3 regions of the Micromonospora sp. LHW51205 genome follow, and region 1 is predicted to be linked to each of the others. Evidence: riboswitches for the same ligand, from Rfam matches in the RefSeq annotation. Region 1 holds a riboswitch; each other region holds the start of a gene.
The links. Region 1 has a riboswitch for cyclic di-AMP ahead of DQE82_RS12695 (transglycosylase family protein). Riboswitches for the same ligand answer to the same signal wherever they lie in the genome.

Region 2: it holds a riboswitch for cyclic di-AMP, as region 1 does, so the genes downstream of both, DQE82_RS07735 (NlpC/P60 family protein) here and DQE82_RS12695 (transglycosylase family protein) in region 1, are expected to answer to the same signal.
Region 3: it holds a riboswitch for cyclic di-AMP, as region 1 does, so the genes downstream of both, DQE82_RS11325 (hypothetical protein) here and DQE82_RS12695 (transglycosylase family protein) in region 1, are expected to answer to the same signal.

Annotation. Positions count from the first base shown of each region.
Region 1 covers NZ_QMEZ01000003.1:83,064-85,826, reverse strand. The annotation lists gene DQE82_RS12700 (LLM class flavin-dependent oxidoreductase) at 1-1,040, opposite strand, end outside; cyclic di-AMP (ydaO/yuaA leader) riboswitch at 1,213-1,358, shown strand; gene DQE82_RS12695 (transglycosylase family protein) at 1,357-2,001, shown strand; gene DQE82_RS12690 (YbaB/EbfC family nucleoid-associated protein) at 2,185-2,634, shown strand.
Region 2 covers NZ_QMEZ01000001.1:1,621,859-1,624,621, reverse strand. The annotation lists gene DQE82_RS07740 (N-acetylmuramoyl-L-alanine amidase) at 1-665, opposite strand, end outside; cyclic di-AMP (ydaO/yuaA leader) riboswitch at 904-1,041, shown strand; gene DQE82_RS07735 (NlpC/P60 family protein) at 1,055-2,086, shown strand; gene dcd (dCTP deaminase) at 2,151-2,729, opposite strand.
Region 3 covers NZ_QMEZ01000002.1:725,704-728,466, reverse strand. The annotation lists gene DQE82_RS11330 (SRPBCC family protein) at 1-531, shown strand, start outside; gene DQE82_RS11325 (hypothetical protein) at 528-1,607, opposite strand; cyclic di-AMP (ydaO/yuaA leader) riboswitch at 1,612-1,743, opposite strand; gene DQE82_RS11320 (cation diffusion facilitator family transporter) at 1,887-2,763, opposite strand, start outside.

The DNA.
Region 1 (2,763 bases):
GGGGCGGTCGGCCGGGTCGACTCGTCCCAGGGGCGGCGCGCGCTCAGACGTACCCCCGGGTCGGGGGTGGGGGTGACCGCCAGCGTGGCCGCGCCGCCGGTGGCGGCTGTGTCGTCGGCGACCGCGCGGGCCCCGCTGCCGGGCGCGGTGCGCTCGGCGGCGACGAGTTCGCGGACCGCCGGCGCGACCTCCTGGGCGAAGATCTGGATCGCGCGCGGCTCGTCGCTGCCGAGGATGAACGTGGTGATGCCGTGCTCCAGCGTGAGCCCGGCCAGCTCCTCCACCCACTGCTCCGGCGGCCCGGCCAGGAAGCCGGCCGACGAGCGCGCGAACGTGCCGGTCACGTTGAGCATGCGGCGGATCTCGGCCGGGTCGCGCCCGGCGGCCTGCGCGCCCTCGTCCACGAGCGCGTTCAGGGCGGGCAGCTCGTCGGGGCCCTTGGGCAGGTAGGACAGGGAGGGCAGCCAGCCGTCCGCGGCGCGGCCGACCAGGCGCAGCATGCGCGGCTTGTACGCGCCGACCCAGATGCCCACCCGATGCGCGGGCGCCGGACCGCGCTTGGCGCCGACCACCCGGTAGTGCTCGCCGTCGACGCGGATCATGCCGCGGCGGTCGGTGTCCCAGACCTCGCGGATCACCCGGATCGCCTCGTCCAGGGCCTCGACCGCCGCGCCGGGGGACAGGCGCCGCCCGCCCGTCGCCTCGATCGCGTCCCAGAACGCACCCGCGCCGAGTCCCATCTCGACCCGGCCGCCGGTGAGCAGGTCCAGGCTGGCCACGCTGCGGGCCAGCACCACCGGCTGGCGCAGCGGCAGGTTGAGCACGTTGCCGGCCAGGCGGATGCGCTCGGTGACGGCGGCCACGTAGGACATCAGCGTCCAGGTGTCCAGGAACCCCGGCTGGTACGGGTGGTCCTGGAACGTGACCAGGTCCAGCCCGACCTGTTCGCAGAGCGTGGCCAGCGCCACCACCTGGTCGGGCTGCCCGGCGGCGGGCGTGATGAAGCCGCCGAAGGTGAGCTCGTGTCCGTGATCGGTCATCCGTCCCGCCCCTCCCGTGATCTTGCTCGGCCCTGCCACGGTAGCTCCACAGGTGGTAGCCCGGCCGGGTGAACACCATCACAAGAAGTGGACGATCGTCGCAAACCGTCCTTAGCGTCGGTTTCGTTCGCATTCGCGGGCACCGCGGGCCGGAAACGCCAAATCCCGCCGCCGGCCCCGGTAACCGAACCTCGTGCGGGAGCGGGGGAACCACACGTTCCACGGTGCATCGTCACCTCGGGGTGAAGCCGCCACCGGCGGCCGGGCTCCTCGGCCCGAACCCGACAGCTCACCTCGTCGGCGTGGAGGAATCCACATGGCAACTGCATACTCGGCCCGAAGCCGCCGTACCGCTCTCGGAGCGGTCCTGGCCGGCGCCGCCGTCGGCGCCGCGAGCCTGTTCGGCCCGGCCGCACCGGCCAGCGCGGGCGTCAACTGGGACGCGGTCGCGCGCTGCGAGTCCGGCGGCAACTGGAAGATCAACACCGGCAACGGCTACTACGGCGGGCTCCAGTTCTCCCGCGCCACCTGGAACGGCTACGGCGGCCAGAAGTACGCCGCCCGCGCCGACCTGGCCAGCCGGTCCGAGCAGATCGCCGTCGCGGAGAAGGTGTTGCGCGGCCAGGGCATCGGCGCGTGGCCGGTCTGCGGCAAGAAGGGCGGCTCGGCGAACGCCGCGGCGACCCGGTCCGAGCGGGCGGCCCCGAAGAAGGCCACCTCGAAGAAGTTCGCCCCGAAGCGGGCCGCCACGCGTAAGGCCGCGCCGGAGCGGGCCGCGACGACTGCGGCGCCGCAGCCGTCGGCCGGGACGTACGTGGTCCGGCGCGGGGACACGCTGTCGGAGATCGCCGTGGCGCAGCGCGTCGACGGTGGCTGGCGTGCCCTGCACGAGCGCAACCGGGCAGTGGTCGGCGACGACCCCGGCCTGATCTTCCCCGGTCAGCGGCTGCGTCTGCGCTGATCTGGTCCGGACGCCCGGCCGGTTCGACCCGGCCGGGCGTCCGGCCGCCCGCGACACGCCGCGCCGCCGGTGTCCGGCCTGCTCGCGGCGCCGGACGCCACCCGTGACGGCCGCTGACCGCGATTCGTCGGAGCCGGTTGCTAGGGTCACGATGATCGGCTCAGACGTGAAGAAAGCGCGGAAATGACCAACGATCCGTTCTCGGCGGCCGCGAGCATCGACGAACTGCTGACCCGCACGCAGCAGGCGCTCACCGCGATGCGCTCCCGGGCCTCGGAGCACGCCGACGGCGAGCCGGGCGACCTGCTGCGCGCCGAGGGCACCGCAGCCGACGGCCGGGTCCGCGCGGTCGCCGTTCAGGGTGGCCGGCTGGATTCCGTGACGATCGACCCGGACTTGGCCGGCGAGCCCCTCGACGTCCTGTGCGGACATGTCACCGCCGCCGCCAACGCCGCGCTGTCCGAGCTGGACGCCCGGGTCAGCGCGTCGGCGCGGGCCGACGCCGACGCGCTCGCCGCCCGGCTCGGCAGCATGGGTGACCAGGCCGAGCTGTTCGGTCGCGCGATGCACGAGGCGGCCGCGCGGATCCACCGCGACCGCGGCACGGCGTCCCAGGCCGGGCGTCCGGCCTGACCCGACCGCACACGGCCCGGCACGACGCGGCGCCGCCCCGGCACGTGGCGGCGGCCACGCGCGACGCGGCACCGCCCGGCACGACGATGCGGCCGGCCGCCGGGAGGACGACGACCGGCCGCGCTACGC
Region 2 (2,763 bases), on a different contig from region 1:
GCGCCCTGGCCGAGCTGGTCGTACACCTCGTCGGCGAAGGCCGCCGCCGCGTCGGCGGTGTCCGCGCCGGAGTAGCGGGCCACCGCGGCGTACCAGGCCGCCGGGTCGGTGCCGGCGCCGACCGGCCCGCCCAGAGCCTTCTGGTACGACGACAGCAGCGCCGCGCCGCCGCGGATGTTCGCGGCCGGGTCGGTGCGCAGCGTCCCCGCGTCCAGCCCGGTGAGCGCGGCGGCCGCGTCGAGCGTCTGGAGCGAGGCGCTCGGCAGCGGCGTCTCCCGCGTCGGCGCGGCGGCGGTGGCCGGGTCGAGCTTCAGCGGCCGGGAGTCGTCGCCGCGCGGGTCCTCGTCCTCGTCGACGTGGGCGCTGCCCGGCGTGGCGAGGATGTGCGCGGCGTCGGTCAGGTGCATCGGGCCGTAGCCGCCGCTGGTGCTGGGCTGACCCGGGTGGGTGTCCCAGCGGGACTCCAGATAGGAGACACCGAGCAGCACGTTCTGGGGCACGCCGTACTCGGCCGCGGCGGCGGCGTATTGTTGTTGCCGGTCGCTCGCGGGCGCGGACGTGTCCGGCGCGGCGGTAACCGGGCCGGTGGTCGCCAGCGCGGTGGCCGTGGCCACGGCGGCGGCGAGCAGTATCCGTCTGCCCGACGGCGGGGCGGAGAGATGCATCGAACCTCCTGGACAGGGATGGGGGTCACTGCGTTTCCACCCTCACTCCGCACACCCGCGATGGTCAATACCTTTCCAGTAAGTAATCAGTCGTGAAAGAAAATTTCACCTCCGTGCGCGGTGTGGCGCTGGATCGCGTACGGAGTGTCACGGCGCTGGAAGTTGCGGATCGATAACGGTGGTCCCTACTCTGGTGAATCGTCGGCCGCACGTCTCACCGTCCAACCCGGTCGGTGACGGTCCGACACCGCCGAGTCGCCTCCGGGCGAGCCGGGGAACCAGGTACCTGGGGTGAATCCGCAGCGCTGCTGCGGTAGGGCGGCTCCCTTCCCGCCCGAATCCGTCAGCTAACCCGGTAGGCGGTACGGAAGAAGGAGTACGGACGCCCGGTGGCACTCCATGCCCCGCGGCCGTCGTCGAACCGGTCGGTCGACCGGTCCAGCGCCGCGCCGCGTTCCCGCTGGTCCCGCTTCACCACCGCCCTCGCCGCACTGGTCGGCACCGCCGTCGTACTGACCGGCGGCGCCACTGCGGCACACGCCGAACCCTCGGTCGCCGAGATCGAGGCCCAGATCGACCGCGACTGGAACAAGCTCGAACCGGTCATCGAGCAGGTCAACGACGTACGCGAGCAGCTCGCCGCGCGGCGCAGGCAGGCCGACGCGCTCGGCCGCCAGATCGCACCCCTCCAGGCGCGGGTGGACGCCGCGCTCGGTCAGGTGGGCGGCCTCGCCGCCGACGCCTACAAGGCCGACAACCTCTCCACGGTCAACGCGCTGCTCGGCAGCCGCTCACCCGGTGACCTGGTCGACGGCCTGGAGCTGCTCGACCGCTTCGCGCACCGCCAGCACGAGCAGGTGCGCTCGGTCGCCGCGCTGCGCGACGAGCTGGCGGCGAAGAAGAAGCCGCTGGACGAGATGATCGCCGGCCTGGCGCGCACCGAGGCCCAGCTCGCGGCGAAGAAGAAGCAGATCGACGCCGAGATCGCCAAGCTGGAGAAGCTGCGGCTCAAGGTGTACGGCAAGGGCGGCGGCGGCCCGCTGCGCCCGGCGCCCTGCCCGGCCGGCTATCCCGGCGGCCCGGCCGGTGCGGCGGTGAAGTTCGCCTGCGCCCAGATCGGCAAGATCTACGTCTGGGGCGCCGCCGGCCCGGACCACTTCGACTGCTCGGGCCTCACCATGGCGGCCTGGGCCAAGGGCGGCGTCTCGCTGCCGCACAGCGCACGCCAGCAGCACGGCGTGACGAAGCGCATCAGCCGGGCCGAGCTGCGCGCCGGCGACCTCGTCTTCTACTACAGCGACCTGCACCACGTGGCGATGTACGTGGGCGACGGCTGGGTGGTGCACGCCTCCCAGTCCGGCAAGCCCATCACGATGAAGCGGGTCGACGACGGCGACATCAACAGCTACGGCCGCGTGTAAGGAAGGGCCCCCTCTTAACGCCTCCGGTAGAGGAGGGGGCCCTTCTTAACAACTGCGGGCGGCGTCAGCGCGTCGGCCAGGTGCGCCAGCTCTGCCAGGACCGGCTCGGCGTCGGGCCGCGCTGCCCCTGGTAACGCGAGCCGTAGACGGCCGAGCCGTACGGGTGCTCGGCCGGCGAGGAGAGCCGGAAGATGCAGAGCTGGCCGATCTTCATGCCGGGCCAGAGCGTGATCGGCAGGTTCGCCACGTTCGACAGCTCCAGCGTGACGTGACCGGAGAAGCCGGGGTCGATGAAGCCGGCTGTCGAGTGGGTCAGCAGCCCCAGCCGCCCCAGGCTCGACTTGCCCTCGAGCCGGCCCGCGAGCTGGTCGCCCAGCGAGATCACCTCAAGCGTGGAGGCGAGCACGAACTCGCCCGGGTGCAGCACGAACGGCTGGCCCTCGGGCACCTCCACCATCGAGGTGAGGTCGTCCTGCTGGACCGACGGGTCGATGTGGGTGTAGAGGTGGTTGTTGAAGACCCGAAAGAGCCGGTCCAGGCGTACGTCGATGCTCGACGGCTGCACCAGCGTGGGCTCGAAGGGCTCCAGCGCGAGCGTGCCGGCCTTGATCTCGGAGATCAGGTCGCGGTCGGAGAGCAGCATCGGAACACCATAGCGACCGGTATGGGTGACCTGC
Region 3 (2,763 bases), on a different contig from region 1:
GCCCGGCGTCGGTACGGGACGATCGTCGCGACGTACGACGGCGAGGGGGCCCGCTTGCAGAGCAGCGACAGCTTCAGCTACACCGTGCAGGCCCGGTGCAGCCGGGCCGACGCGGTGGCACTGCTGGGTGACCTGAGTCGCCAGGGCGAGCTGCATCCGCTGATCGTCCGGGTCCGGCAGCTGCCGGCCCGGCCGGGCGCGCTGGCCAGCTACGCGATCACCGACCGGCTGCAACTGGGCCCGCTGCACTTCCCGGTCACGTACCAGGCGGACGTGCTGGTCGCGAGCGAGGACGAGGTGGTCACTGTGGCCCGGCAGCAGCCGGCGACGACGGTGCGCAACCACACCCGGCTGCGCGACGAGCCCGACGGCACCGTGCGCATCGACGTGGAGATCACGCTCACCGCGCCGGCGCCGCTGTTCGGGTACGCGTTCCGCCAGGCCCGGGCGGCTCACCTGAGCCTGGCGGCCCGTCTCGGCGCGACGCTGGAGGGCCGGCCCGATCCGGCCGGCCCCCCGGGAGCGCGCTAGTACACCGACAGGTGCACGTGGTTGGTGTGGTCGCTGGACGGGTCTCCGTTGCCGCCGCTGTACGACTTCCACCCGCTGCTGGGCAGCCAGATCTGCTTGAACCAGATCACGTAGAGCACGGCGAGCGGGTCGGCGTTGCGCACGAAGTACGCGGCCAGGTTGTTGCCGTACGTCCGGTCACCGCCGCTGGCCACGCCGCCGAAGCCGTTCTTCTGGGCGGCGAAGTCGCAGGCCCGCCCCTTCGGGTGCTCACCCGAGCCGCTGGGCCGGTGGCACGAGACGTACCTGGTGAAACCGGCCGCCTTGGCCTGCTGCAGCGCGTGCAGCGTCCGCGGGGTGATGCAGCCGTTGGCCGGGGTCGGGTCGTTGACGCTGCACGACTCCGACGGCCACGAGCCGTCCGAGTTGCGTGGCGCGGGCTTCGCGTTCTTGCTTGAGGTGCCCTGGACGCTGCTGCCGCCGCCGCTGCTGTTGTTGCGTGCGGAACGTTCGTTGGCCACTTCGAGCGCGCGCTCGGCCTGCTCCTTGCGCTTGCCCATCACCTCGACCTGCTTGCGTTGCTCGCGGATCTCGGTGTCGAGCGCGGCCCGGGTGCGGGTGGCCTCGTCCCGGGTGGTGATCAGCTCGCGCACCGTGCGGTCCTCGTGCGCGGCGACCTGTTCCAGCGTGGCGGCCCGGTCCATGAAGCCCGCCGGGCTGCTGCTGTCGAGCAGCGCCGCGGCGGTGCCGAGGCGGCCCGCGCGGTACGCCACCCCGGCGATCTCACCGACCTTGGCGTCACGTACGGCCAGCTCGGCGCCGACCTTCGCGAGCTGGTCGTTGAGCTGCTTCTGGCGGTTCACCGACCGGTTCAGCGCGGCCTTCGCCTCCAGCCAGCCCTTGCTGGCCGCGTCGAGTTGGGCGCGCAGCTCGGGCGTGCCGCCCTCGTCGTCGCCGGGCGCGGCGGCGAGCAGGGCGGTCCGGGGCGCCGCCGAGGCGGGGGAGGCCGGAACGGTCGCGACGCCGACAGTCAGCGTCGCGACGAGCAGGGCCGCCAACCGGGCGGCCGTCCGTCGTACAGGTGCCACTGGGGGCATTCACATGTCCTTCCGTCAACCGCCGACCGGGTTAGCTGACGGGTTCGGGACGGAAGATCCCTACCGCTGACGCGGATGCACCCCACGTACGTGGTTCCCCGGCTCGCCCCTTCGGGCGATTAGGCGACGGCCACCCCACCTGCGCCGGTGACGCCGGTGGCTGCGGCCGCGACCGAGCCTACCGGCGCGGCCCGGGCGTGGCTCCGTTGCGCAGTGCCGCATGGTGGGGCAAAACCGACATAAGTGTACAGCAGTCACGGTGATTTAAGTCTGCCCTAATCACCACTCGGTCTTTCCGCACACTCCGGCTGACGCTCCGGGTTCGACCTGCAACGTGGCGTGATCGATGGAGAAGTCCTCGTGCAGCGCCGTCCGCGCGGCGGCCAGCACCCCGGCCGGGTCCACGCCCGGGTCGGTGGTCAGGTGCGCCGAGGCCACCTCCATGCCCGAGGTGAGCGTCCAGACGTGCAGGTCGTGCACCTCGGCCACGCCGGGGACCGCGGCCAGCCGGTCGTGCACGGCGGTCACCTGGAGGTGCTCCGGCGCCGCCTGCACCAGGATGCGCACCGCGGCCCGGCCGAGCCGCCAGGTGCGCGGCAGGATGAACAGGCCGATCCCGACGGCGACCAGTGGGTCCGCCCACCACCAGTCGGTCACCGCGATGACCAGCGCCGCGGCGATCACGCCGAGCGAGCCGAGCAGGTCGCCGAGCACCTCCAGGTACGCGCCGCGCAGGTTGATGCTCTCCTTCGCCCCGGCGCGCAGCAGCGCGAAGGCGACGATGTTGGCGAGCAGGCCGAGCACCGCCACCACGAGCATCGGGCCGGCCAGCACCTCCGGCGGCTCGCCGAAGCGGCGTACCGCCTCGATCAGGACGTAGACCGCGACGGCGCCGAGCAGCACGGCGTTGGCGAGGGCGGCGAGCACCTCCAGCCGGTAGAGGCCGAACGTGCGCTGCGGGTCGGTGCCGGCGCGCCGGGTGGCGGTGATCGCCGCGAGGGCCATGCCGATGCCGAGCACGTCGGTGAACATGTGCCCGGCGTCGGAGAGCAGGGCGAGCGAGCCGGTGGTGAAGGCGGCCACCGCCTCGACCACCATCAGGACGGCGAGCAGCGCGAACGCGGCCCAGAGCCGGCCTGCGTGGCGGTGTGCCGCG